Regions from separate parts of the Paenibacillus sp. FSL L8-0333 genome, predicted to be linked through region 1. Evidence: riboswitches for the same ligand, from Rfam matches in the RefSeq annotation. Region 1 holds a riboswitch; the other holds the start of a gene.
The links. Region 1 has a riboswitch for preQ1 ahead of queF (preQ(1) synthase). Riboswitches for the same ligand answer to the same signal wherever they lie in the genome.
Positions count from the first base shown of each region.

Region 2: another riboswitch for preQ1. It lies ahead of NYE72_RS06120 (queuosine precursor transporter); the one in region 1 lies ahead of queF (preQ(1) synthase).

Region 1 is NZ_CP150186.1:3,702,276-3,717,339, forward strand. It holds gene NYE72_RS16470 (sugar ABC transporter ATP-binding protein) at 1-108, opposite strand, end outside; gene NYE72_RS16475 (class I SAM-dependent methyltransferase) at 334-1,179, opposite strand; gene NYE72_RS16480 (DMT family transporter) at 1,212-2,126, opposite strand; gene NYE72_RS16485 (zinc-dependent alcohol dehydrogenase) at 2,269-3,405, opposite strand; gene NYE72_RS16490 (VanW family protein) at 3,487-4,305, opposite strand; gene NYE72_RS16495 (cysteine hydrolase family protein) at 4,306-4,827, opposite strand; gene queE (7-carboxy-7-deazaguanine synthase QueE) at 4,963-5,685, opposite strand; gene NYE72_RS16505 (6-carboxytetrahydropterin synthase) at 5,678-6,160, opposite strand; gene queC (7-cyano-7-deazaguanine synthase QueC) at 6,160-6,822, opposite strand; gene queF (preQ(1) synthase) at 6,852-7,325, opposite strand; PreQ1 riboswitch class I at 7,489-7,532, opposite strand; gene NYE72_RS16520 (hypothetical protein) at 7,852-8,187, shown strand; gene murB (UDP-N-acetylmuramate dehydrogenase) at 8,251-9,162, opposite strand; gene NYE72_RS16530 (ABC transporter ATP-binding protein) at 9,313-10,113, opposite strand; gene NYE72_RS16535 (iron ABC transporter permease) at 10,169-11,203, opposite strand; gene NYE72_RS16540 (iron ABC transporter permease) at 11,203-12,258, opposite strand; gene NYE72_RS16545 (iron-hydroxamate ABC transporter substrate-binding protein) at 12,479-13,486, opposite strand; gene NYE72_RS16550 (APC family permease) at 13,690-15,064, opposite strand, start outside.
Region 2 is NZ_CP150186.1:1,391,428-1,406,491, forward strand. It holds gene cobS (adenosylcobinamide-GDP ribazoletransferase) at 1-248, shown strand, start outside; gene NYE72_RS06110 (YnfA family protein) at 403-729, shown strand; gene NYE72_RS06115 (methyl-accepting chemotaxis protein) at 1,686-3,374, opposite strand; PreQ1 riboswitch class I at 3,742-3,787, shown strand; gene NYE72_RS06120 (queuosine precursor transporter) at 3,798-4,511, shown strand; gene NYE72_RS06125 (AMP-binding protein) at 4,790-6,271, shown strand; gene NYE72_RS06130 (thiolase family protein) at 6,268-7,419, shown strand; gene NYE72_RS06135 (MaoC family dehydratase N-terminal domain-containing protein) at 7,416-7,817, shown strand; gene NYE72_RS06140 (MaoC family dehydratase) at 7,792-8,133, shown strand; gene NYE72_RS06145 (SDR family NAD(P)-dependent oxidoreductase) at 8,136-8,957, shown strand; gene NYE72_RS06150 (energy-coupling factor transporter ATPase) at 8,958-9,758, shown strand; gene NYE72_RS06155 (ATP-binding cassette domain-containing protein) at 9,743-10,600, shown strand; gene NYE72_RS06160 (energy-coupling factor transporter transmembrane component T) at 10,593-11,396, shown strand; gene NYE72_RS06165 (nitronate monooxygenase family protein) at 11,403-12,368, shown strand; gene NYE72_RS06170 (Xaa-Pro peptidase family protein) at 12,453-13,547, opposite strand; gene NYE72_RS06175 (SDR family oxidoreductase) at 13,773-14,615, shown strand; gene NYE72_RS06180 (GNAT family N-acetyltransferase) at 14,641-15,064, shown strand, end outside.

The sequences.
Region 1 (15,064 bases):
TAACGCATGAACTTCTCCACGCTTCAGCTCAAATTGACATTCATTCAAAGCATGAACACCTGGGAAAAACTTGTTGATTCCCTCCATACGAAGCAACACTTCGTTCATTTTGATATCCACCTCAAATTCTTTGAGAATGCATTAACCCTTAAAGTAATCGCTTACAATCCGGAATGTAAAATCATTGTATTCCCTATAAGTTGCCATTGTAATGGAATAATCTCCGTAAAAAAGTTTAAAATTTTATGTTTTACACACAAAAAAACTGAACCGAGAGCACCTCAGTTCAGCACAAATGTTATATCCTAAAAAATCACATGTCAGCGATCCCTCTTACAGGCTTGCGCCATTTCCAGCCACCAATGTGAAGGTCTTAGGAATTCCCTTATCATACACGTCGGAAGATAGATTAGGTTCTTCTACTAATTGGCGGATCACTAGTCCGCTATTAGCTGCAGCGGTTACAATTTCTCCGAGTGTCCAGCGGCGCCAATACACAACACTATGCTCTTGTTCACCTGCTGGTGTACCTGTGGAAGGCAAATACTTGGAATAGGATACCTTCTTCTCTTCCAATGATGAGTCAAAATAATCTCCGTTTACTTTGTGTTTGCGTACCTTCGCAGTAGATCCCTTCGAGGAAATAAGCTTGGTCGTTACCGGATGAAAATCGCGGAGTACAAATACGCCTCCAGGAGAAAGCAATCGGCGAGCTGTTTCCATGAATAGTGTAAGGTTGGTAAAGTAATGAACAATTCCTAACTCCGCGAAGACGATGTCATATGAACCATCAAGGACGTCTTCTGGCAGCTTAAGAATATCTGAGACGATATAGGTTAGTGGTACCCCTGCTTCTTGGGCAAGATCAGCCGCATATCGCGCATTGGCTTCCGAGAAGTCAGCAACCGTTACTTCCGCACCTAGTAATGAGAGTGCCACGGCCTTCATTCCGTTTGAGCCCATTAAATTCATCATTTTCTTCCCCTTCACCTCTCCAAAAAAAGAAAGGAGCGGGTAAAGCTTTGCACTTGGTTCCTTTATTAATTTTGCAGCTGCTTCTGACGGTGTACCAAACCGAGTTACCCAAGCGGTATAAGTATCTTCGTTCCATAGTTCTTCGCTTGTTGGCACAGCGTTTTTTTCTGCCTGATTATTTGAATATTGATTCTGCTCTTCCATCCATTGCTACCCCTTTATGTGTAAAATATCTGTTATGAAGCATTCTGAATGGCATCAGCCATCCGGATAGTTTTCCTTCTTCCCGCGTACAAATATACTGCGAGTCCAATCATAACGAGCAGCCCACCTGCCCATTGTAAGGTTGTTAGCTGTTCACCCAAGAGTAAATACGCTAAGATACTGGCACCCACTGGTTCTCCTAAAATGTTCATTGAAACCGTAGTCGCAGATACATATTGTAGTAACCAATTAAACAAAATATGGCCAAACACCGTTGGCACCACTGCTAACAATACAAAGATTCCCCATTCCTTGGCCGGATAATTAAAAAAGGAAATCCCCATGAACAGATTGTATACGGCGAACACGCCAGCGGCTGACAAGAAGACAATCAAGCTATATAAATAAGAGGGCATGCGCACCACTAGCTTTTGACCGATCAGCATATGTACAGCTACCGCGACAGTGCCTCCGACCGATAATAGATCACCTTTAAGATTATCTGCAGAGATTCCAATATCACCCCAGCCGATAAACACGACACCGCCAATTGCAATGCCAAGCCCTAGAATAGCAGACAGAGCTGTCTTTTCCTTATACAAAAAATAAACACCCAGCATAATAAATACAGGCTCCAGCGCCATGATCATTGTTGAACTAGCTACCGAAGTATACTTTAATGATCCCATCCATAGCAAAAAATGCAGCGCAAGCATTGCGCCTGAAAGGATGAGCATTAGCCAGTCTTTTTTACTTAGAGCAAAAGCAGCTCCACTATAGGGTCTTGCAAAAGGCAGCATCAGCAGTGAGGTAAATAATAATCTGTACATGCCTTGTATAGATGCAGGTGCATCAGACCATTTAATAAAAATGGCGGAAAAAGAGATGGCCACAATCCCTATCAACATTAATAGTGGAATCGGAAGTGGCGGTTTTTTAAGTTTCACATGTTACGCGTCCTTTCAATATCTTAAGTCACTTATGTTAATTTAACGCAGACCGTGAAAAAATGCATCTTTTTTCATAAGATTTCACTAAAAAAAGCACAAGCAATGTCATTTCTGACGAAAGCTCATGCTTCTTAAAAGGCTAGGGCTTCAGAACAACCTTGATGCAATCTTCTTTTTTCTCACTAAAAACGTCATAGCCATGCTCCGCTTTACTAATTGGCAGGCGATGCGTAATGATATCTGTAGGATCAAATTTATTTTCTTTAATCATCTTATACAGCAACGGCATATAGTGAATCACCGGCGCTTGTCCCATCTTTAATGTGATGTTTCGTTCAAATAGCTGACCCAGCGGGAACATATTGTAATTAAGTCCATAGACCCCTACAAGCTGGATGGTTCCGAATTTACGTACGATATCCGCGGCCATTCTGAATGCACTGAGCGAGCCCCCTTGCAGCTTCAGAACCGTTTCCACTTTCTCCAAGGCAGATATTTTGGCATCTAGACCCACACAGTCAATAACCACATCTGCGCCCCCATGAGTGATCTCCTTCAAATGAGCCCCAATGTCCTTGATCTCTTCGAAGTTATAAACTTCAACATTATTGGTCAACTTCGCATGTTGCAATCGGTAGCCGATATGGTCAACAGCAATGACTCTAGAGGCTCCTTTGATCCAGGCAAACTTTTGAGTTAGCAGTCCCACGGGCCCGCAGCCGAGAACAATGACCGTATCTCCCGGCTTCACTCCCCCGCTTTCTACTCCCCACCAAGCAGTAGGCACAATATCAGATAAGAAAAGAATTTTCTCATCTTCCATTTCTGCATCCTCCGGAACTACAAAAGGCCCAAAATTACCATAAGGTACCCGCAGCAATTCAGCTTGTCCGCCAGCAAAACCGCCATAAGTATCGGAATAACCAAGATAACCGCCTGTGTCCTTGGCGTCATTAGCATTGTCGCATTGGCTCTCCATCTCATGCTGGCAGAAAAAACACTGCCCACAGGCGACATTAAAGGGGACGATGACTCGGTCACCTTTTTTGACTCTAGTTACGTCAGGTCCCACTTCCTCAACAATCCCCATCGGCTCATGACCAATAACATAATCATCATGCATACCTGGAATTTCTCCGTTATAAATGTGCAGATCCGAGCCACAAATCGCCGTAGTGGTAATCCGAACAAGAATGTCATCTTTTTTCTCAAGCTTCGGATCAGCTACTTCTTTAACTTCCACTTTTTTCTTCCCTTGGTAGGTTAGTGCTTTCATGCTGTTAATCCGCTCCTTTGGAGATGGTCTAGAGATATAACGATCATACCTTTCTATGTTATATCCCTAAGCCCTAACCTCTTATCCATGAAGAAGCGGAGAATACATCATCAGTGCGTAATTATCAGTTACAGCTTCATCTCCAATTAGATCTCCAGATCGGGTATATACTTTTCGACTGATCTTATTACTGCGTATATATCCGCCCCAAGGCTCTAGACTAATCCTATGATCACTTTCGTATACTTCATAATCATAAAGCGCCTGCTCATTGCATCTCCATTCCCCGTGTAAATGGCTATCGTCCAGCCAGAGCTTTAGTTGATACGTTTGAGCGGTGTTATTTTTCAATTGAAGATCCAAATAGTTATAAGAACAGGTCGCCCCGCTTCCAAAAGGTTGTGTACGTTGTTCATCTGGAAATACATCATAGCTGTGACGATGCCGTTCCATAACGGTAAGTGGTGTGTGCAGTGCCATCCAATAGATCAGATTAGACAACTGGCATAAGCCTCCTCCAACCCCGGAATGAAAACCACCATAATGCAGCACCATACCCTCCAGATACCCTTTTCGTTTAGTGGGCTTACCAATACTTCTCCAGTAGGAAAAAGTCTCCCCCGGCTGCACAACAAGTCCATCCAGCTTCGCAATTGCCAGCCGTAAGTTAGTAATTTTATTGTATTGAAGCAGCATATCTACATTCCGAAGACTTCTTAATAACGGGGTAGCATGAGTCATAGCTGCATAAGATAATGTTTCATCCGTACGCTGCTTCGCTATTTTGCTTCGTCCAGTGTACCATTTCAAATATCTTTTCCAAATAAAATATCGTTTGCCAGCAAACAATCTAAGGCGAGAACGCTGAATAGGCTTCATGGCAGCCTGGGGTGTATTCATCTAGAACTGAACCTCGCTTTCAGCTCGTAACTGGGCGAATCTACCTCCAATTATCGCATTATGATGCTTAACGATCTCCCTACTACTCAGAACCCCATTATCAAAGGTGCTATGAGCATCTGAAACCAGTACACTTTTATATCCCATGCTGTATGCGCGTCTTATTGTCGTATCCAGACAGAATTCACTTTGCATCCCACAGATCACCAGATTCGTGATCCCGAGCTTTTGGAGTTCATCTTGCAATTCCGTTCGGTGAAAAGCATCCCAAGTAGGCTTCTCAACGATAACTTCGCCTTCCTGCGGTGTGATGCGGTGACTGATCTGCCAAGTGGGTGTACCTTTTGTGTACTCCTCATCTTCGGTATGTTGAATATACACAATAGGAGTACCTGCTAATCGAGCTTTTTGCTGAAGGGAGACAATCCTGTCCATCACACCCTCTTCATCGTACAGCTTTAGTTCATAGGAGAACATGGCTTCTTGAACATCGATAATTAATAATGCTGTTGATTGTTCCAAATGAATAACCTCCAAGAGCTTTTTTCAAAATCATACCAGAAACTGGGACAGACTATCTACCTACTAGAAGTTACAAATGTTAAAAATAAAAACCGAGCATCTGTAAGCAGATACCCGGACGATTTCATCAATCTTTTATTTGCCACGCTTATTATGCCAGATCAATGCATGCAGCTGTGGAAGTACACGAACCTTGTTCATATCCGAATCCACGATTACTTTATTAAACAACCACTCCAGCCTTCCCAGAAGTCGAGCAGAAATGTTGCCCTCTTCCGTGACATCATCATTACCAGGCTGCAGAAAGAGCTGCACATTCGGATATCGCTGGTGAACGTTTTTCGCATAATCAAAATCCTTATCATCAAACACTACGACCTTCAAGCTATGCGTAGAACGACCCAGTTTCTCCATCTTACTCATGATGTTATCTAGCATTTCCCAATTCGTTGTCATTCCTGAGCTTGGAGGTTTAGGACTGATTGTCAGCACATCCACGTCATTGAACCAATCCTGCCATTTACTCCCCTGAGTTTCTATCGCTGCTTTTATTCCACGCTCATGAAGCAGGTTGATGAAGGTACCCATTCCTTCACCAATCAAGGCAGGATTACCGCCTGAAATCGTAACACAGTCGAAATTATCTCCAGCTAACGCCAATAATTCATTTATGATTTCTTCTGCTTCCATCATGCGAACCTTATTCTTAGCCGTACCATCCCAAGTAAAAGCGGAGTCACACCAGCCGCAGCGATAATCGCAGCCATAGGTGCGGACAAACATCGTCTTCACTCCAATTACCGCACCTTCGCCTTGAATAGTTGGACCGAACATTTCAGTTACAGGAATCTTACTCACAGTCACAGCCTCCATACAAACGGTAGGATGGCCCTTCATCCGGAACATCTTCAGCCAGCACCTCTGCCCAAGAGGTTGGAGTCTCCCATAGCTTTACCGAGTATAAAGGCAATCCTGCTTGCTTAAGCTTGTAGGCAATATATGAAGACATATTCTCCACTGTGGTGCGGAAAGACAATAAGGCTACTTTGGAGCCCGTATTCGTTAACGTCTCTAACACAGGTTCATTTCCCATAGCAAGAAAAGCGTGATCTAAACGATCTACAAGGCTTTGTTGTACTGTCATTTTGATATCGCTGAAATCAATGACGAAGCCTTCATCCGAGTGGCCTTCCGCGGCCATAGGTTTGCCCTTAAGCACTACTTCGAGCTTATAAGTATGTCCGTGCAGATTGCTGCATTTCCCTTTGTGTCCCACTAACTGGTGTGCCGCATCGAACGTAAATATTTTGCAGACTGAAACCTCGTTAAGCATTAAGAGCCGGCCTCCATTCTCTCCGCCTCATATTGCTCAAGACCACGCTGACGCAATAGACAGGCTGGACAAGTACCGCAGCCACTGCCAATAATACCGTTGTAACAGGTCAGTGTGTGTTCGCGAACATAATCAAAATACCCCAGTTGATCTGCCATTTTCCACGTTTCTTTTTTATCCAGCCACATTAGGGGAGTGTGGATCGCAAACTCATAGTCCATAGATAAGTTCAGCGTAACATTCAATGATTTCACAAAAACATCACGGCAGTCCGGGTAACCGCTAAAGTCCGTTTGGCAAACCCCAGTGACGATATGGGAGTACCCCAGTTGTTTAGCTAATATTGCGGCAAAAGATAAAAACAACAGATTTCGTCCATCGACGAAAGTACTTGGAAGCTCATCCCCTTCCCCAGCCACGATATCAATATCCTGACGGGTAAGAGCATTGGGTGCCAGCTGATTAAGCAGCCCCAGATCAAGAATATGCTGTTTTACATTAAACTTAGCTGCTATCTCTGTTGCAACTTCGATTTCAGCCGCATGACGTTGATTATAGTTGAAGGTAACTACCTGCACTTCCTCATACTGCTGCAATGCCCAAACCAGGCAAGTGGTGCTATCTTGTCCGCCGCTGAATACGACGAGTGCTTTTTTGTTCATATGAATCTCTCCTTATCACAAGTTGGAATTTAGCGGTTGTCCACTTTTTCTGGATAGAGGTCGTGATTGATTAAGCGGTGTTCCGCCATCGCCTCATACTTCGTACCCGGTCTTCCATAGTTGCAATAAGGATCAATTGAAATGCCTCCGCGCGGAGTGAACTTGCCCCATACCTCAATGTAACGCGGATCCATCAATGAGATCAGATCATTCATAATAATGTTGACACAGTCCTCATGAAAGTCACCATGGTTGCGGAAGCTAAACAGATACAGCTTTAATGATTTGGATTCCACCATTTTTTGTTCAGGAATATACGAAATATACAGCGTGGCAAAATCCGGCTGACCCGTTACAGGACACAAGCTAGTGAACTCAGGGCAGTTGAATTTAACAAAATAATCACGTCCGGGATGTTTGTTATCAAACACCTCCAGAATGTCTGGATCATAACCAAACTTGTACTGTGTTCCCTGATTACCAAGCAAAGTAACTTCTTGCATTTCCTCTTTCAATCTTCCTTCTGACACGACAAAAAACCCCTCTCTTTTCCTTCGGCCTTGGCCGGTAATGGAAAGAAGAACGAGATTTCGAAAACTTGGCTCCACTAAGAAGAAACGGAAGCAACGTCCGGATAAAGGACAGCAACCGCTTGTACTGTTTAATATATTCTTAGTTTTTTATAGAGGGAGTTCGCGAACCTCTCCTGCACAACTTTAGTGCAGACTTCTTCTTAAAGCATAAAGCATATTGCGTCTTGAACTATACCATGGGTAGCCCGCTCCTGACAAGTTCTACTCTTTACTGTTACCTTATACAGATCAGCAAATCACTCCAGATTAACGTGGATAGACCTGCGTATGTAGAGATTAGGAAGCTCAAAACCAATGCCAATTTGATTGTGGATTTCTTTTTAATGACATGAATTATTCATATGGTTAATTAAGATGCGGCAAAAAAAAGGATTCAAATCCTAAGAAAAGGGTAACTTATTCATAATAATCTTCGAGCTAAGGGTGGGAGCATTTTATGGAACAAAGTATACAGCAGCTTATGGATTGGCTTAACAATCATTTGAATGAAACAATCGCTATTGAAAAGAAAGAACTTCGTGATTTGGATAAAGTTCATTTCAATTTAGAGTCCGTAGATTTCCGGAGTGCAGACGATGTTATTGATGAATATCTTGGAAGTGCACTGATATTAAGAGGTTTCGGCAGCACACTTAACGCCGATGGTGAACTGGTATCCCTGCCACAATCCACTTATGATTTAGCTGTTGAAGGTCTTCAAATCGTAGACTTAGCCGACCGCAAGGCAGAAATAACTACGGACAGAGCTAATTACACCCTTTCAGTAGATTAAACGAACATGATTATGATAAGCAAAAAGAGCCCACAGCGATTGCGGGCTCTTTTTGCTTATCATTTATTCTTCTCCAATGATCTCCACTTCAGTTTCCAGCTCTACACCGAATTTATCCTTCACAGTCGCTCTTACATGGTGGATTAGCCCGATGTAATCACTGGCTGTTGCATTATCTGCATTCACAATAAATCCCGCATGCTTCTTGGATACCTCAGCACCGCCGATTCTTGTACCCTGTAAGCCGCTCTCTTGAATTAACTGACCTGCAAAACGGCCTGGAGGCCGCTTAAATACACTCCCACAGGATGGATACTCAAGCGGTTGCTTCGATTCACGTAAATAAGTTAGTTCATCCATTTTTGCCTTGATCGTTAAAACATCACCGGAAGTCATAGCAAATTTGGCCTCAAGTACAATGTACTCACCGCTTGCGAACACGCTTTTTCTGTAACCCCATTGCAGCTCATCACCTTGCAGAGTTACCAATTGCCCGTTCTTATTTATAGCTAGTGCACTATGCAGGACATCTTTGATCTCACCGCCATAAGCACCTGCGTTCATATAGAGCGCTCCACCAACTGTTCCTGGAATGCCACAGGCGAACTCAAGACCCGTAAGCTCCTTATCAAGTGCATATCTGGAAACATCAATTATTTTGGCACCACATTGCGCATATAAGAGATTGTCGCGAATCCCCATTTCGGTCAGTCCTGCCGTTTGCAGAACGATCCCACGTACACCTCCATCACGGATAATCACATTGGAGCCATTCCCAAGTACCGTAAGGGTTATCCCATTTTGTTCTGCATATGTAACGATCTTTTGAATTTCATCATAAGTAGCTGGTGCAGCCAAAATATCAGCTTTGCCGCCCATTTTAGTGTACACGTGATCTTTTAAATTCTCATGACTTTTCACTTTTCCTGCAGTCATTAGCTGCTCTAGGTCATCTTGAATTTTGTCAATATTCATGTTTTCATGCTCCTTTAACCATGTATAAATGATGGTCCTTGATCTATTTTAAAGAGTTATTATGAAATTGTAGGCAACCACAACTGTAACAACGAACAGGCTCCCTTGTCAATGACGGGAGCCTGTTCGTTGTATGATTTTAGATGATAATTACACAGCTTTATAGGCAGCAAGCTCGTAAGGAAGACACAGTGGCACACCCGTACGTGGATCCGGAACGATATCCGCTTCAATTCCAAACACTTCCCGCAATACATCTGGTGTCATAACCTCAGTAGGTGAGCCTTCGCTAACCACAGTACCGGACTTAATCGCTACCATATGCTGCGCATAACGAGTAGCATGATTCAAATCATGCACGACCATGATGATGGTACGACCTTCTTCCTCATTCAGCTTTTGCAATAGCTGAAGAACTTCGAGCTGATGCGCCATATCTAGGAAGGTTGTAGGCTCGTCAAGGAATAAAATATCTGTTTCTTGAGCTAACGCCATAGCGATCCATGCGCGTTGACGTTGTCCACCTGAGAGACGGTCAATAGGGCGATCATGAAAAGATTCCATGCCCGTAACAGAGATGGCGTTGGAGATGATGTTGCGATCCTCAGCGGTCATCGTGCCAAATCCCTTCTGATGAGGGAAACGACCGTAGCTGACCAGCTCAGATACCGTCAGACCGTCAGGAGCCGTTGGGTTCTGCGGTAGAATCGCTAGCTGCCTAGCAACCTCTTTAGTTGAAAAGTTATGGATCGATTTGCCGTCCAGCATTACGGTGCCACTCTTCGGCTTCATAATCCGGGCCATCGTTTTGAGGATTGTAGATTTACCGGAGCCGTTAGCACCTACTAGTGCAGTGATTTTTCCCGTAGGGATAGACAAGTTCAATCCTTTAACTATAGTAGCCTCTGCATACCCAATACTTAATTCTTCTGTATTCAAACGTTCTGACATGATCTACAACTCCCTTAAAAGTTTTATGGAGCTATGCTCCTAAGTATGAACTAATTTACGCTTTAGACTTGGCGAGTAAATATAAAAAGTAAGGTGCGCCAATAATCGCAACCACAATGCCAGTCGGAACTTCCGCAGGTTGCAACACCCATCTGCCGATGGTATCAGCGGTAATCATAAGAAGCGCCCCTGTCAAAGCACTAGCAGGTAATAACACCTGATGACGGGGTCCCACGAGCCTGCGAGCCAGGTGTGGTGCTATCAGGCCGACGAAGCCAATACCTCCGCTTACTGCGACGCAGGAGCCGGCAAGCGCTACGGCTGTTACCAGAAGGAGAATACGTTCCTTCTCCACACGCATTCCTAGACCTAATGAAGTATGGTCCCCTAGATTCAATACATTTAGAACCCGGGCTTTATAGAAGGCGAACGGTAACAGAATCACGATCCAAGGCAGCAAAGCAAGGACGAATCTCCAATCCCCACCCCATATTTTCCCGGCGATCCAAGTAGCTACAAATTGATAATTATTAGGATCAAGCCTAAGTGCCAATACAAGCTGGCAAGCATTGATTCCTGCAGCGACCGCAATCCCGATAAGGATCAGCCTTGTAGGAGACAGACCATCTGCCTTCCGGTAGGCAAGAATATAGATTAAAGCTGCGGTCAGGCCAGCCCCACCAAGCGCTAGGAGAGGCAAGACAAATACCGGAGCTGCGGTTGTAGCCGGAAAGAACGAGATGAAAATGATTACAGCAAAACCTGCACCAGCACTTATGCCCAGCGTAGCCGGTTCAGCGAGTGCATTACGTGCGAGACTTTGTAGAATACAGCCTGACACTGCAAAGCCCGCTCCAACTAACAATGAAATTACGATGCGGGGTAATCTGAAATCAAATAAAATAAGCTTTTGCTGATGTGTTCCATCACCCAGCAGTGTATGTAATACCTCCAGTGGGGATAGACGCATAAACCCTGTATTCATACTGACTATAAACACCACGACGATCAGTATAGCAAGGAGCGATAACACCGTTATGGTGCGTGTGCGGCGTTCTTTTTCATCTGGAGTAAGGGTTATTTTGGGCATTACAGCTCCCCCTTCCGCTTACTCGCTAAATAAATAAAGAAAGGTACGCCGATGATGGCAATTAAGGCTCCTAGCGGTGTCTCATACGGTGCATTTATCATTCTTGCGGCAATATCTGCAAAGATAATCAATAAGCTCCCCAGAACAGCCGAGCAAGGTATAATCCAGCGGTAGTCCACTCCAACGAAATAACGTGTAACATGTGGAATAATTAGTCCTATAAAAGCAATCGGGCCAACCGTTGAAACCGCACTTCCAGCTAAGATAACCACAACAATCATACATGCCAACTGAACTAACCTTGTCCGCTGCCCCAGACCAACCGCAACTTCTCTTCCTAAGCTGAGCAATGTAACGGATCGTGATAACATCATCGCTGCAATTAAGGCTACGGCCACCCAAGGGAATATAATCTTGATCTGAGTCCAGCTAGCTCCCCCCATCCCACCGGCTAACCAGAAGGCTATATCCTGAGATAAGTTGAAAAGAATAGCTACTCCCTGACTAATAGCAACCAATAAAGCACTAACTGCCGAACCTGCTAGTGTCAATCGCAAGGGGGTCAGGCCATTAAAAGAAAGCGAACCGATTCCGAATACGATAAAAGAGGCCACAGCGGCACCGATAAAGCAATACAACATTAGTGAAGTGAATGAGAGTGAGGGTGCAAAAGCAAATACTATTGCCAGCGCTACTCCTGCTCCTGCATTCAAGCCTAACAGCCCTGAATCCGCAAGCGGGTTTCTTGTCATCCCCTGCATGATAGCCCCTGCTACTGCGAAGCAAGCACCGACTAAGGCGCCAGCAATAGCACGTGGAAATCGCAGTTCTCTGATCACCTGATGTTTTTGTAAATCTGGATTGAAATGAAATATAGCTTCCCATACTGTAGCTAACTTGATATCTGCCGCACCCACTGAGACCGAAAGTGCCAATCCGAAGGCAATAGCAGCAAGTCCAAAAATAAGAATACCAATGGCAGCTGCCGGTCGGGTATGTAGAGCTTTTTTGGGTTCATTGTTAATACGATTTGCGAAATCTGAGGGTGAAACCATGGGTTGTCTCCTTATTCAATAGTTACAATGGTTTATATGATAACAACAATCATTCTCATTATCGCAAAAATATTTATGTTGTACAATTGCAGGAACGATTTTTCCGTACTATGGGATTGGTTTATAAAAAAATGGTGCAGATCTTTGTATCACGAGATACTTGATCTGCACGCCCTTCCCCACCGAAATGATCAGTCTCATTCATGGTGAATTACGACTTTTATTTCACAAGACTTTTTAGCACATCGTCAATGATTTTGCTGCCAGCGTTCGCACCACTGTAAAGCCAGCTGCTTGTTGAGCTCATTTCATGCACATTTCCAGCTTTTACAGCTGGGATGCCCTTCCAAATTGCACTATCTAAGATCTCCGAACCCTCAGTCTTATCACTATTTACAAGGAAAATATGATCTGCAGTCAGCTCAGAAAGCTTCTCTAGCGAGATCGGATTCCAAGTTGCTCTTGTTCCTACTGGGATCTCTGTTACTAAGTTAGGCAGCTTTACGCCAAGGTCTGTATATAATACAGCACCACTGCTGCGGGTTTCGTCTACAATATAGAAGTTTTTTTGCACCAACCATAGAATAGCCGCGGACTCTTGTCCAATAGCTCCTGCAAGCTGTTCTTTCGCAGCCGCTGCTTTAACATCATAATCTTTAATGGCTTTTTCTGCTTCAGGGGTTTTGTTCAAAATCTCACCAATCTTGAGCAAAGATTTGCGCCAATCTTGATTTAGTTCATCCCCAATTACATAAGTGGGTGCAATCTTATTCAACTGATCGTAAATCCCGTTCTGAACAGAAGACTCCGATGGGATGATAATAAGATCCGGAGCAAAGCTGGTTACAGCCTCTAACGGAAGATCGTAACTAATTGTAGGAACATCCTTCAATTCAGTGGCCAGATAATCCTGAACGCCATTTGTAACTGACCATTGAGCTACTGGAGTCACACCCAGAGTTACCAATGAGTCTTCCAAATATGAACCCAGGACGCGCTGTGGATTAGCCGGAATCGTTACTTCATGGCCCATTGCATCTGTTAATGTCTTAGGAGCAGCAGGTGCCTCTGTAGATTCTGCTGTAGGAGCTGTTGTAGGCGCTGTTCCTGCATTTGATGAACTTTCAGCATTATTATTACCACAAGCGGAAAGTAATAGCGTCATCACTATTAGTCCGCTCATTGTCACTTTCATGCTTCCTGATCTTTTTCTGTTAAGCCAAAACATTAAAAACCCTCCTATATGTAACTGCTTTGATATTCAAAGGTGACCTTTACCTCTGCTTCACTTTTAAATGATATTGATTCTCATTCTCTGTGTCAACATATAAATTTCAAATTCTGTGGATTTGCAACAATTTCCTTCATATAAAATACAAAAGAGGTTATATTCCGAACGTTCCGGATATAACCTCATCTTTAATCTTCTACTTATTTATTTAAATGATAAGGGACAGTCGCTACTACAACGTCCTTTTGATTCATTAGATACGAGCGGATTAAAAAGCTGGTCTGATTATGAAGCACGGCTTGCCACCAATGTTTGGTAATAAACTGTGGAATCAGAATCGTGATGTGATCCGTCGCAGCTGTCTTCCACTCAACCGTATCGATAAACTTCACTAACGGACGAATGATACTACGATATCTGGAGCGAAGTACAATCAGGCGTACGCCTGGATTCCATTCCTCCCACCGTTGCTCCATCTTATGAATGTCTTCTTCATCAAAGCCTACATACACAGCAACAACATTATCTGTTAGAGACTTCGCATAGCTGATGGAATGTAATACAGCACGTGTAACCCCTGCAACAGGAACAACTACAGTACTTCCTTTAATTATAGGTTTATCAGTAGCCGGACATATACGCAGTTGATCCGCAGTGTTCAAATAGTGCTTATGAATACGGTGGAACACGAACATTACAGCAGGTAAGAAAATGAATGCCATCCATACGCTTGAGAATTTAGTAATAATAAATATAAGCGTAATCGTCAATGTAGTCAGCATACCGATGGTATTTACAACAAATCTTTTCACCCATCCAGCAGGTCTTGTTTTGATCCAATGCACCATCATCCCCAGTTGGGATAAGGTAAAAGGAATGAACACGCCTACCGCATAAAGTGGAATCAAACCTTCCGTATTCCCATGGAATGCAGCCACAAGTATGATAGACATAACTCCTAGAAAAATAATGCCGTTTGAGAAGCCCAGGCGGTCACCACGGACCATAAATGCGTGTGGCAGATATTTATCTTTTGCAAACATAAAGGCAAGCAGCGGAAACGCTGAATATGCTGTATTAGCTGCCAAGAACAAAATCACTGCTGTAATCCCTTGAATGAAAAAGTACAATCCGCCACGGCCAAAGGTCGATTCAGCGATCTGAGAGACAACCGTAGCCTTTTCATCTGGCACAATACCATACCAATACGCCAGCACAGTGATTCCGGTAAACATAAAGCCAAGGATAAGTCCCATGATCATTAGCGTCTTGGCTGCATTCTTCTCAGCCGGTGCTTTAAAGTTTGGGATCGCATTAGATACGGCCTCAACCCCCGTTAGGGCTGAACAACCAGAGCTAAACGCTTTTAATAGTAGAAACAAACTTACATTAGATACGGCGCTGCCTATTTCAGGAACATTCGCATGCGCGCCACCCATTGCATATTTAACGATACCGGAGATAATCAGAACAACAATCGAAACCACAAACAAATACACTGGAATTGCGATGAACGAAGCCGATTCAGTCACTCCGCGAAGATTAATGATTGTTAATAGAACGATAACAGATACA
Region 2 (15,064 bases), 2.3 Mb from region 1:
CCGCGCTGCTCTCGCTGGCCGCCGCCGCTGCGCCACTGGCGCTCGGCGCTGGCTTAGCCGCGTGGCCGCTGCATCTGGCGGCAGCTCTGCTGCTGCCGGTCGCGGCTTTGGCCTGCGGCACCGCAGCTGCGCGGCGGATCAGCAGCCGGCTCGGCGGGCTCACCGGCGACGTGTACGGCGCGCTGAACGAGCTGCTGGAGGTTGTGCTGCTGCTAGTGTTATTGCTGCTCCAGTACAATTTAATGTAAGCTCCACGGATGAACCTTGAGTAGTTTGCTGTAGGTAGCTCTACGGGTGAACCTTGAGTAATTTGCTGTAGGTAGCACCACGGATGAACCTTGAGTACAATTTGTTATGAGTAACCTTTGCGTTTTTAGGAGATTGACAGGGAAGAGGGATGACATGTTATTTGCCATTCTGCTATTTATAATTGCTGGCCTTGCTGAGATCGGTGGCGGATATTTAGTGTGGTTATGGTTGAGAGAATCAAGGCCACTTTGGTACGGCTTAGTGGGGTCCTTGATTCTGATAGCGTATGGGATTATCCCTACGTTGCAGAAATTCCCTTCCTTCGGCAGAGTGTATGCGGCTTACGGCGGGGTGTTTATCGTGCTCGCGGTCTTATGGGGATGGCTTGTAGACAAGAAGACACCAGACGTATATGACTGGGTCGGAGCAGGTATTTGTGTGATCGGTGTATCGGTCATCCTCTGGGCACCGCGACACTAAGTTGAGTGATGTTTGCTTAGCCATAAAAGCTGAATGAAAGCTGAGTAACCTAGTTTTTACTGAGTGAGTAACTTGGCTTCGGACTCAGGGGACCTTATTTGCGAAAAAAGGGTTATTTTGGAGCGTTTTCGGACACCAGAGGCGCTATTTGAACAAAAAAGGCTGAGTCTGGGTTGATTATGAGGCCATAGCGTCTCTCGAGTCCGAAAAAGCCTCCAAATGGTAGTTTTTCGAGTAATAGCGGCATCTGAGTCCGCAAGCCAGCAGCAAATAGCGTGCTGAGGTCTAAGTGAGAGCTTCGCGCAAGCTAGTGCATGTAGCTGATTCTATTGCTGTAGGTAGCATCCACGGAGGAACTTTGAGTAACTTGCTGTAGGTAGCATCCACGGAGGAACTTTGAGTAATTTGCTGTAGGTAGCATCCACGGAGGAACTTAGAGTAATTAGCTGTAGGTAGCATCCACGGAGGAACTTTGAGTAATTTGCTGTAGGTAGCACCACGGATGAACTTAGAGTAATTTGCAGTAGGTAGCATCCATGGAGGAACCTTGAGTAACTTGGCTCCGGACTCAGGAGACCTTATTTGCGAAAAAAGGGTTATTTTGGAGCGTTTTCAGACACCAGAGGCGCTATTTGAACAAAAAAGGCTGAGTCTGGGTTGATTATGAGGCAATAGCATCTCTCGAGTCCGAAAAAGCCTCCAAATGGCATTTTTTCGAGTAATAGCGGCATCTGAGTCCGCAAGCCAGCAGCAAATGGCGTGATGAGTCTAAGCGAGAGCTTCGCGCAAGCCTAGCGCAAGCCTAGCGCATGCACCCTGAGTCTAAGCGAGAGCTCCGCGCAAGCCTAGCGCATGCAGCCGAGTCTAAACGAGACCTCAGCAAGCGCTAGCGAGCCATAAACTAAAAACCCCCCTTCAACACTTTCGTGTGAACGGGGGTTTTTAGTTTACAAGCGTTAAATCTTAAATTGCTGCACAGCTTCTTGGAGTTTCTTGGCTTGCTCATACAGATGTTTTACGGTTTCTGCATGGCCTTCCAGTTCGACGCGCTGCCGCTCTGAGTTAGCAGCGAGTGTGTCCGCACTTTCTTGCGATCTTGATGTAATTTGTGCAGTTTCTTCGACGGAAGCACTGACTTCTTCTGTACTTGCCGAGATTTGCTGTGTAGCCGCAGATACGGATTGGATGCTGTGATTGATGCTTTGGATAAGGATCAAGAGGTGATTAAAGGCATCACCTGCTTCTGCTACCTTGCCGACTCCAGAGGCAACCTCAGAATTCACGTGGTTCATCTCAGTAACGGAGCGGCTCATATCTTCCTGAAGGCCAAGTAGGAAGTCACGGATCTGTTCGTTTGCGTTACGGGATTGTTCAGACAGCTTGCGTACTTCTCCGGCAACAACAGCAAAGCCGCGTCCATGCTCTCCTGCGCGTGCAGCTTCGATTGAAGCATTCAGCGACAGCATTTGGATCTGTTTCGTAATTTCAGTAATGCTGTGAACGACTTCTCCGATCATTACTGAACGCTCATTCATGATTTGTAACTGATCCAGCGACTGTAGGGAAGCACGTTCAACCTGGCGCATTTGCAGCACAGCGCTTTGAGCAATTTCATTACCGCCACTTGCTTCAGCGGAAGCCTCACTGATTTGCTCCGTGACTTCATTCGCTGCTGAGGCAATACTTTGAATGCCTAAATTGATTTCTTCCATTGCTCTCGAGTTATCTGATGCACTGCTAGCGATAGTCGTACTACCTTTGCCGATTTCTACTACCGATGAGCTGGAGTGTTCTGCCATATCATTGAGAACCTCAACACGTTCTTTTAAAGAGTTGGAATCTGCAACGACAGTATTAGAGGTTACCAGTACATGTCCGATCATTTCTTTCAGGCGTTGGGTCATCGCTTGGAAGCTTACGGACAACTGTGCAACTTCGTCATTTCCTTTAATTGATAATTCTTCGGTGAAATCTCCCTCTGCGAGCCGGGCACTATAAGCTGCCAGTTTTGAGATTGGACGTGTTATACGCACACTCATAAACCATGCACCAGTTAGGCCGATGATCAACGTCAGAAGTGTGATGCCGGCACTTGTCCATAGAATGCTGTCTGTTTTTTCTTGAATGAAGCTTACGTCACTGCTTACACCGATGATCATCGTACTTCCGGGAATACCGATATAAGCTGTTTTATGTATACCATGCGCGTCGCTATATGTATCGCTTAGTCCAGTTTTTCCTTTAGAGGCTTGTTGCATTGCAGAGGATACGGTGACACTTTCTGCCCGTTGCAATTTTGCATCGTGATCTGCGGATAGAATCTCAGCTTCTTTCCCTTTCAGATTGACCAGAAAAATGGTTTCCACTCCATGTTGTTTCCTCTTATCCTGAAAATAGAACTCAAGATTGGTGGCAGATTGTTCGTTCTTATTTAGCGTTTGCTGGGCGTGCATTACGTTGAGATTCTTATATACGTCCTGAGCAGCGGCAGTAAGGATTTTGTTAATCTGTGGCATAACATAGCTGTTGAAGATATTGATGGAGATAAAGTAGAAGCTGGTGCTTAACAAAAGAGACGTGAGCAACAGAACAACAAATAATAAACGCGTGAATTTGCGACTGATCGAATGCTTGATACGAAACATATCGTTCTCTCCTTTTTTTATGGACGGTGAGGTCATTTCTTTTTTTGGTCTTCACTAGATACTCCATGCCAACTGCTGGAAATTGGCGACCCGAGATATATTCCATAGTTATGTCATATTTCTACTAAATGGATCGGGAATAAGGTGTTTGATACTATTCTATAGAATTAACCTCTGGATGAATAGTGAAAGTTTTGTCCTATAGAGCATTTTTTTCTGAAAAAAATGAATTATTGCTGACTATTTTAGATAATTGTCGAAAAAAAAGAACTGGAACTACCAATTTCATATAAAAATATTATTTTTATGGATTGTTAAGCGCTATTGTGATAGAGTATTAATGTTTTGTTCCAAAAATTTAATAATGTAAGCCGCGGTTCGTAACCATCCCGCGTAAACAAAACTAGGAGGAGTTTCAGTAATATGTTTAATTTGTTGTGGGGAGTTTTATTTGTTATTGTCAATTTTGCCTTTTTTCTACTCTGTTACCGCCTGTTCGGGAAAAGTGGAATGTATGCCTGGGTAGGTATTGCTACTGTAATTGCTAACATTCAGGTAGCTAAGACGATTGCTATGCCATTTGATATTGTGATGACACTCGGAAATACGATGTATGTCACTTTGTATATGACCAGCGATTTGCTTAATGAGAAGTACGGAAGAGCGGAAGCACGTAAAGCGGTCTGGTTTGGTTTCTTCACCTTGCTTATGACTACAGTCATTATGCAGATGGTACTAGTATTTAAGCCACAGGAGACCGATATCGCTCAGTCTTCTTTGGAGACGATTTTTGGGCTGATGCCTCGACTAGCTTTGGGTAGTCTTACTGCTTACTTCATTAGTCAGTTCCTAGATGTTCGGTTGTACTCTTGGATTCGTAAATATTACAGCACCTCAAGTCAGCTGTGGATTCGTTCCAACGGCAGTACGATGATTAGCTCCTTTGTGGATACACTTATCTTCTGCACCATTGCGTTTGCGGGCTTGTATGACTGGAATGTATGGCTTGAAATTTTGCTTACAACTTATCTAGCGAAGTTCTTACTAACCGCAGTAAGCACACCTATCTTATATATCGCCCGAACCTTTACTTTTTCTGAAGAGGGTACACCATCGACCGTTCAAAAGAAGGACTAAACAACAATACAGCCAGCGCGTACCGATCATAATCGATGCGTGCTGGCTATTTTTTTAGTTGTAAGATGGACTTAATAGTTACATGAAAATGTGTACATAAAAATAATATAAAGCTAAAATAAGCTATCATAGCAATTCTAGCGGGTTAGTTTAACAGGAGCGCCTGCGATGGCGCTTAACACATATACTTTAGTCTGGGCTGGACTTGCGGGGCAGTCCGATTGAAGAAAATGTATATAATTGGTAGTCACAGAAATTACGAACAGGTGTGATCAAGGATGAATCTAGTAGTTCCTATACTGCGTCATGCAGCACAGCAGCCCGACAGCATTGCCTTAACCCATGACCAAGCAAGTCATACCTATGCCACATTAGTAAAAACGATGCGGAGAATCGCGAATGGCTTACAGCAAAAGGGTCTGAGGCATGACAAAGTCGCGATTTTATCTACGAATCGTATTGAATTTGTTGAGGTTTTCTTGGGGGCGATTTATGCGGGCTGTGTTCCCATCCCCTTAGATCCCAAATGGAGTGCTAATGAACTGCAGGTTATTATAGAGCAGTGCCAGCCGACAATGATTTTTGCCGAGCCGGAAGCCGCAAAGAATCTGGTCTTCAAGGATCAAGCGATCCCAACATTGACCTTCTCAAATGAACGAACAGGTTCCTATGATCAGTGGCTGGCTGCCCTGAAGCCGGAGGCTGAGTTGGATGAGACGAATGAATTATTATTTATTGGCTTTACTTCAGGCACAACCGGGTTGCCCAAAGGTTATATGCGTACCCATTTATCATGGTTAAAAAGCTTTGAGGTCTCGAATATTGCTTTTGAATTGGACGCTATGAAGGATGTTTTGGCACCAGGTCCATTTGTGCATTCCCTATCCTTATTCGCCGCAATGCAGAGTCTATATTGTGGAGCAACCTTTCATATCACACAAAAATTTAGTGCCACGCAGGTGTTAGAGCTGTGCCGGCAAATTCCGGGCGTGGTGCTGTTCGTCGTACCAACAATGATCGAATCCATGATGTTGCAGGCTGTACCTGGGCAGATACAGATGGATGCGATTATTAGCTCAGGTGCAAAGTGGTCGGAGTTGTCCAAGAAAAGGGGCATGGAAGTGTTTGGTGGAGCGCGTCTTTATGAATCCTACGGTTCTTCAGAAGCGAGCTATATTAGTTATTTGGATGTTCTGACCGAGCATAATCCGACCTCTGTAGGCAAACCTTATCCCGGGGTGCAAATTTCCATTCGTGATGACCAGTTCCGGGAAGTCCCTCCTGGGGAGATTGGGCAGCTATATGTGCGTAGTGATATGATATTTTTAGGCTACCATCAATTGCCGAATGAGACAGCAGCAGCTTTTAGAGAGGGATGGCTTGTTTTAGAAGACTATGTTTATCAGGATGAAGCTGGTTATTTATATATGGCGGGACGTTTGAAGAATAAAATCATATCCGGAGGGCTGAACGTTTATCCGGAAGAAATAGAGAGGGTGCTGGAGTTTCTTCCGGAAATAGATGAAGTGATGGTGCTTGGCGTGCCTGACGATTACTGGGGAGAACAGCTGATAGCCCTCGTGAAGTGGAGCGGAGAGCAGCATTTATCTGTCGACGAAATTAAGAATTATTGCCGCCAGTATTTAGCGAGCTACAAAGCGCCGAAGCAGCTGCTAACCCTGGATGAATTTATCTATACAAGCAGTGGCAAAATTGCCCGGCAAGCGATGAAAGACTATGTGAAAAGAGCGATGGTATGATAGAAGCAGTAATTGTCATGGCAAAACGTACACCGATTGGCAGAATGGGTGGCTTATTAAGTACACTTGAGCCGGAAGCATTACTGGCGCCGCTTATTCAGCATATTGTAGCCGAAACGAACTTGCCTAAAAAACTGATCGATGATGTCATTATTGGGAATGTTGTGGGCCCAGGAGGTAATATTGCCCGGGTAGCTGCGCTTGAAGCGGGGCTGCCTGTTTCGGTTCCGGGAGTCACCGTGGATCGTCAGTGCGGATCTGGGATAGAGGCAATTAATATAGCAGCAAGACTGATTCAAAGCGGCGCTGGTGAGATTTATTTAGCGGGTGGTGTCGAAAGTACGAGCCGTGCTCCATGGAAAATGGCTAAACCACAGACGTTAATGGGGGTTCCACAGCTATATACCCGTGCACATTTTACGCCTAGCTCTTACGGTGATCCGGATATGGGAATTGCTGCAGAGAATGTAGCTAGGAAATACGGGATTTCTCGAGAAGAGCAGGATCAATATGCCTTAAAAAGCCATCAAAAGGCGGTTCATGCTCAGCAAAGTGACCGGTTTCAGCAGGAGATAGTACCTCTTCAGGTAGAGGGGCAGTGGGTGAACACCGACGAATGTCCTCGGGCAAATACGAGTCTGGACAAGCTGCAAAAGCTGCCGCCAATTTTTGAAGAAAAGGGTACCGTCACTGCTGGAAATGCCTGTCCTATTAATGATGGCGCAGCGCTTCTATTAATGATGTCTCGGGAGAAATGCCAGCAGCTTAAGCTGAAGCCTATTTTACGGGTCGTGGATGCGCAAGCTGCGGGTGTAGATCCGAACTATTTAGGGATAGGGCCTGTACCAGCTGTGCAAAAGGTGTTAAAACGCCAAAAGCTTACCGTTGCCGATTTAGATATCGTAGAGTTTAACGAGGCTTTTGCTTCACAAGTATTGGCTTCACTGAATGAGCTTCAAATTCCACAGGAAAAGGTCAATCTTGGCGGGGGGGCATTAGCAATAGGCCATCCATACGGAGCTTCCGGGGCTATTTTAATGACTCGGTTATGTGCTGAAATGCAAAATGCTCCTTACCAACGAGGGCTTGCTACTCTGGGAATCGGCGGCGGGATAGGTCTGGCAACACTCGTGGAGGTTATAGAATGAACAGTGTCCGACATCAGATCCATATGACTGCTGAATGGATTTCGGACTACGCACAGAGTATTGAAGCACCCTTGCAGACGATAAATGGAAAGCTGATCGCTCCTACGACGATGCCTATTATTTTCTGGCAAGACTTCGATATTCCTTGGTTAATCATCGGTGAACCCTTGCTTCACGGCACTCAGAAATTTTCATATCAGGCTCCGATTACGGCGGGGATGATTTTGGATTGTGAATTAGCGTTAACGGGCGAGGTGCAAAAAGAAGGAAGACAGGGTAAACTGACTTTTTACACACATACGCTGGTTTGTAGGTGTGAGGGTGAGCTTATAGTCACCGCAGAAACGGTGTTAATTCGGGTAGGTGATGATCATGATAAAAAAGTGCATAACTGCTGAGGCACTCCGGCAATATGCAGCTGCTTCCCAAGATTTGGCGCCTATACATCTAGATGCAGAGGCCGCAGCTAAGGCTGGTTTGGAGCGACCCATCGCACATGGGATGTATCTTATGGGATTAGCTCAATCCTTGTATATTGCTGAGCACCCTACACAGTGGATCACTCAATATGATATGAAATTTCATAAGCCTATAGAGGTCGATAGTGTCGTGATTTTTGATTTTGCAGCTGACGACTGCTTTGTGAAAGTGATCCTTACAACAGAAGCTGGCGATGTTATTGCTGCGGGAGCTTTTGCAGTGAAAGAGGTGTAGTGATGAATAGAGTAGCCTTAATTACTGGTGCAACAAGAGGGATCGGACGTAGTATTGCCATGCAGCTTGGCAAGTCAGGTTATATAGTGGTTGTAAATGGTACGAAACAAGTCTTAATTGATGAGGTTGTGCGCGAGATCCGCCAGGCAGGCGGAGAGGCGCTAGGGTACGCTGCTAATGTAGCCGATCCAGTCGCAGTCACTGCCATGGTAGATGAGGTCATTGCCCGATACGGTCGTATCGAGGTGTTGATAGCTAACGCGGGGATTTTGCAGGATCAGAAATGTCAGCGTATGACGGATGAACAGTGGAAGACTGTTCTGGATGTGCATTTAAATGGCACCTATTATAGCATTCAACGAGTATTACCACATATGCGTGAGACAGGTGGGGATATCCTGTTGATGACCTCTGCTGCTGGACTAGCAGGTTCCGTGGGTCAGGTGAATTATAGTGCAGCCAAGGCTGGAATACTCGGCATGATGTGGACGCTCGCAGCAGAGCTGAAACGTGACCAGATTAGGGTCAATGCGATTTCTCCAGCGGCGTTAACGGATATGACCAGACCTATAATTGACCATCTGAGGGAAAAACATGCCAGTCGGAATGAACCTTTGCCTGACTTTTGGAGAATAGGTGACCCGGAGGCTATTGCTTCCTTCGTGACTGCATTATTGAGGGAGTCCGACGCGGATTTAACCGGTGAAATCTTTGCTGTGAATGGATCAAAAGTGACAAAATGGGAGAAGCCTGCACCTGCATTTTCCGAGAACAGCATTGAGGCATTTTTTGCTGCTTGGCACCTTCAAAAGGGGAGTGAATAAATGCTTACCTTCGATCAAGTTTGTTTTTATTATAAAAAGGGACAACCTCTCCTGGAGGATATTAGCTTTACGATAGAAGCAGGGGAGTTTGTGGCGATAGTTGGCGCGAATGGTTCTGGCAAATCCACTATTGCAAAGCTCATGGACGGACTGCTGCTGCCACGAAAAGGGGCTGTACAATTTAAGAGCTTGGACACGGCAAAACCAACGGATCTTGCGGAGATCCATCAGCAAATCGGTTTTGTTTTTCAGAATCCAGAGGATCAGTTTATCACCACAACCGTTATGGATGAGGTGCTTTTTGGTTTGGAGAATATCCGTGTGCCGAGGGAGGAAATGCGCAGCCGATTGGATCATGCCTTGCAGGCCGTTCAAATGGAGGATTATCTGGAGGCTATGCCACATCAGTTATCTGGAGGTCAAAAGCAACGTGTCGCTATCGCAGCTATATTGGCGATGCGCCCGCAAGTCATTATTTTTGATGAGGCTACCTCAATGCTTGATCCTCAGGGAAGACAGCAGGTTCTTTCCATCATGCAAGAGCTGCATCGTCAAGGCCTGACCCTTATTCATATCACCCACCATATGGAGGAAGTGCTTGCAGCAGAACGCGTATTGCTCCTGCACCAAGGACGACTTGAGTTTGACGGCGATCCACTAACTTTTTTTGAAACCATGCCTGTTGCGGACTATCAATTACATCTGCCCTTCGCAGTGCGTGTACATACATTGCTCCATTCAGCAGCACCGCTAACAGCCGATTGGAAGGGGATAATTCGATCACAATGGTCTACCAATTAAAAAATCTAAGTGTGAACTATGCCGATCATGTGGCTTTGCACAATATAAACTGCACTATTCCTGAGGGCAAATGGATTTCTATTATCGGTCCAACAGGCGCAGGAAAGTCTACCTTTGTCAAAGTGCTGAAGGGCTTGATTCCCACCGTAAAAGGAGACTATTGGATTAATCAGCAGCCTGCCAGCAGAGATGCCAAAGGGCGCTTAAAGGTTGTCCCTGAGTTGGGTTTCGTTTTTCAATATCCGGAGCATCAGCTATTCGAAACAACGGTGTATAAGGAGCTTGCTTTTGCTCTGAATCAACAGGGCGCTTCACGTCAGCAAATTACAGAGGCGATTGAAACGATTTTGCCACAAGTGGGTTTGCCTGAGGGAATTCTCCCCTTAAATCCATTCCAGTTAAGCGGTGGTGAAAAGCGCCGTGTAGCTATTGCCTCTGTACTGATGACAAATCCGAAGCTGCTGATTTTGGATGAACCGACAGCGGGTCTCGATCCTGCTAGCCAAGTGTCTTTGCTGAAGCTACTAAAGGAATGGCAGCAACAAGACAATCACACGATCCTCTTCGTTTCGCATCAGATGGATGATGTTGCCGAATACTCGGATGAGGTCATTGTTTTTCATGAAGGTCAGTTAAAAGGGCATCATGATATCAGAACATTGTTTCTGGAAAAGGAAGAATTACTGCTGGAACTTGGACTATCCTTGCCTGAACCCGTACAGCTCTTGAAGCTAATGGAGGAATTATCTGACCAGAAGATTGAAGTTGCCAGCTGTAAAGAGCAGGATATCCTCGAAGCGATTTTGCCGATTTGGCATTCGAGGGGGCAAGAGCATGGCTGATTCCGTATTAGTCGGTCAATATGTGGAGACACATTCGATTTTTCATCGTTTAGATCCTCGTACAAAGCTTGTAAGTATCGTGATACTCATGCTTAGCTTTATGATGCTTGGAACGGGGATTAGTTATGTTGTTGCAACCTTTTTTGTACTGGGAATGTTGTTACTGTCGAAAGTTCCTGTGCATTTTTTTTGGCGAGGGCTGCGGCCGGTATTATTTATTTTATTGTTTACTTTTGTTTACAATGCCGTGTTCACCAAAGGGACGGTTCTCTGGTCATGGGTTTTTATCGAGGTGACTGAAGAGGGACTGCGAACAGGATTACGTTTTGTATGGCGTATTATATTGCTCATCTTGTTAGCCTCAGTTCTAACCTTAACTACTAAGCCGCTGGACTTAGCTTATGGTCTGGAAAAGCTGCTTGCCCCTCTATCCAAATTGGGGGTACCCGTAGAACAGTTCTCTTTAATGATAGTGATTGCGATCCGTTTTATCCCTACCCTCAAGGAGGAGCTTGATCGTATCTTTCTCGCACAAAAGGCTAGAGGTTATGATCTTACAGTATTGTCACTGCCTAAACGGATATACGCGTACATTCCGATCATTATTCCTCTGCTCTTCACAACGATTCAACGTGCTGAACAGCTGAGCTATGCAATTGATGCGCGTGCTTATGGTAATGGTAAAGGAAGGACTTCTTTTAAAAGACTGCAATTTCAGCAGATAGATTATCTGGCAGGGGGAGTTGCCCTTTTATTTGCCGTGATTCTGCTTTGCTTAAAGATAGGAAAGGTGTAGATGAAGATGAAATGGAACACCCGTATTACGGAGTTATTGCACATAGAATATCCTATTATTCAAGGAGGACTTGCTTATTTAGGTTATGCAGACCTCGCGGCTGCGGTTTCAAATAGCGGTGGACTGGGTCAGGTCACAGCAATGAGTCTTCCGGATGCTGAGGCCTTACGTGCAGAAATACGGCGGGTACGAACACTAACAGACAAGCCATTTGGTGTTAATTTTGCTATCGGCATGCATGGGATTGGTTATGAAGACCGGGTGCAGGTCGCCATCGACGAGCAGGTTCCCGTGGTGAGCCTCACTGGAGGGAATCCAGCCCCTATACTGGAAATGTTACTGCCCACCGATATTAAAACGCTCGTGCTCGTCTCCTCACGCAGACAAGCCCAAAAGGCCGAACAATTAGGCGCTTCTGCAGTTATTGTTGTTGGGCAAGAGGGCGGGGGTCACTTAGGGCGTGACGATGTTGGAACCATGGTGCTCGTTCCTCAAGTGGTCGATGCGGTTAATATCCCTGTGATTGCTTCAGGAGGGATCGGAGATGGCCGTGGATGGATGGCTGCTCATGCGCTTGGGGCTGAGGGAATCGAAATGGGCACTCGTTTCGTTGCTACAGTGGAATGTGTGCACGCGGCTGTTTCTTATAAAAAAGCTTTAGTAGAAAGCTCAGAGTCGGATACGGTTGTAATCAAACGTTCTATTGGAGCACCCGCACGAGTGTTGCGTAGTGACTACATTGATCAAATTCTTGAAATCGAGCGCGTGACACCGACCTATGAAGCATTAAAAGAATATATCAGTGGTGCAGCCAACAAGCGCTGGATTTATGATGGTATCAAAGAAGAGGGCATCGGCTGGGCAGGTCAAGTAACAGGAATGATCCAAGATATACCTACAGTCGCGGAGCTGGTCGGCAGGATGGTTAAAGAGGCTGGGTCGATTCGCGGGATGTGGGGAACACAGGTTTAAATAAAAACAAACACAGAGCGGTGATTCTCTCATTATTGGAGGAATCGCTGCTCTGTGTTTTTGACCGTGGCTTGTAATTCTTTTCTACAAATGAAGAATAGTCAGTTCCTTAGGGAAGCTTGTTAAGGTCTCTGCGCCTTCAGCTGTAATAATCAGATCATCTTCGATACGCACACCCGCTAGTCCAGGCACATAAATTCCTGGCTCAACGGTGAACACATTGCCGATCTCGATAATGTCATCGTTCTGTCCGTGAAGTGATGGATATTCATGAACATCCATACCCAGTCCGTGTCCGACACGGTGCAAGAAATATTCCCCGAATCCAGCTTCCTCAATTACATCACGTGCAGCTTTGTCGACTGAGCCGAAAGGTGCTCCAGGATTGGAGGCAGCGATCCCAGCTTCGTTGGCAGCCAGCACAGTGTTATAAATAGTGATTAGCTTGTCGTCCACGGATTCAATTGCAAAGGTACGTGTAATATCAGAAGCATAACCATCGGCATACACCCCGATATCAAACATCAGGAAATCGCCTGGTTGAATGACCCGGTTGCCAGGAACACCGTGAGGTAGGGCAGTTTTCGGACCAGAAAGCACCATAGTGTCGAAGGAAGGACCGGAAGCGCCAACCTTTTTCATTAGATATTCTAGCTCCGCTACTAGATCGTTTTCTGTAACGCCTGTTTTTACGTGGGTAAGAACGCGGCGCAAGGCTTCCTCAACTAGCTCAGCGGCATGTTTCATGCGCTTAACTTCATCCGGGGTCTTTTTGGAGCGCATGCTGCGCAGCAATGGACCAATATCACTAAACCGTTCAGCTGGAACAGCAGCGGTTAGGTGTTCAAAACGGGCTACTGAGAAATGTTCCTTCTCTATGCCAAGAGTTCCAAGCTTGCTGCTGCCGAAACAATCTTTAAGCAGGTTATAGGGATTATCAGTGTCACTGTGAGTTAGGATTTTGGTGACCGAAGAAGCCGCTTGAGCCGCTTCTGCATCCAATGCAGGCAGAATGAGCATAGGCTCTTCTCCGCGTATCAGCAGCAGACCCAGAAAACGTTCATGCGGATCGCTGGCGAAGCCGGTTAAGTAGTAGACATGCTTGGGATCTGTTACGAGCAGGGCATCCAGGCCTTCGCCCGCCATTTGCTGCTCTAGGCTTGTCAGAGCATTATTCATAGTTGGTGTTCCCCTTTCAACTTCACGATTAGAACTGCAATATTCCTATTATAGATCAAAAATAGACCAGACGCACCTGACGAACTATAACTATCGTTGGCTAATCATGACATGAAGCTTTTCTTAACCCTACTAGTTGGTGTAACATATCTTTAAATATACTTCTCCTAAGGTTAGGCTAAAGCTTATTCAGGTACGGTTGTTGAGAGAGGAGTGATTCTTGGAATGAGAGGAACAATCGCACTTGTTACCGGAGCGAATTCCGGTATGGGGCTGGCTACAACAGTTGAACTGGCTCGCAAGGGAGCCAAAGTCATTATGGTTTGCCGTAATCGCCAGCGGGGAGAAGAAGCACTTGCTGCCGCCAAACAAAAGAGCCACTCCGAGGATATCGAGCTCATGTTGTGTGATCTGGCTTCACTTGAGAGCATTCGCAGCTTTGCTGAGGAATTTACTATGAAATATCCGATGCTAGACATACTTATCAATAACGCCGGGGTAGTCACGATTAAGCGTCAGCTTACGAAGGACGGCTTTGAGATGGATCTTGGCGTAAATCATTTGGGGCATTTTCTACTTACAAATCTGTTACTTGAGTCGTTGCAGGCAGCAGAGCAAGGCCGTATCATTGTGGTTGCCTCCGGTGCTTACAAAATAGGTGCGCTCCATTATGAAGATCCAACCCTGGCTCGCCGTTTTAATCCTGCAAAAGCCTATGCCCGATCCAAGCTAGCCAATATTCTGTTCACGCGGGAGCTGGCTTCGCGTCTTCACGGAACAAGGGTGACGGTGAATTGCTTGCATCCAGGTGCAGTGGGGACGAATATAGGTGTAAACCGGCAGACAGGCTTCGGCAAGTCGGTACTTAAGTTACTCTCATACTTTTTCTTAACACCTGAACAAGGCGCCGATACAGCGATTTATTTGGCTACAGATCCTGATCTTGGAGAGGTAACCGGTCAATATTATTATCGAAGAAAGATTAAACAACTGTCTCCCAGAGCGCAGAATACAATAGAGGCCGAACGGCTGTGGCAATGGAGCCAGGAGCAGGTCGGCCTGAGTTAATTAACACATTTGGAGGAATTAAGGGATGAATTGGGAGAACAGCAGAATTGAAGATGCGACATCTGCAGACTTAGCAGCTATTGTAGATATTTATAACTCAACGATTGCTGGGAGGATGGTAACTGCAGATCTGGAACCCATTACTGTTGCAGACCGGGAGAAATGGTTTCTTGAGCATAACAGCCATCACCGTCCCTTATGGGTACTGAAGCAAGGAGATGAAATTGCAGCATGGTTCAGTTTTCAATCCTTCTATGGTCGTCCAGCGTATAATGTAACAGCAGAAATCAGCGTATACGTGAATGAAAAGTTCCGTGGTGGTGGTGCTGGCAGAATTCTTCTGACAGAGGCCATTGAGAAAGCTCCTAGTCTCGGAATTAAGAATCTAGTCGGCTTTGTGTTTGGACATAATGATCCAAGCCTTGGTTTGCTGAAAAAATTTGGTTTTA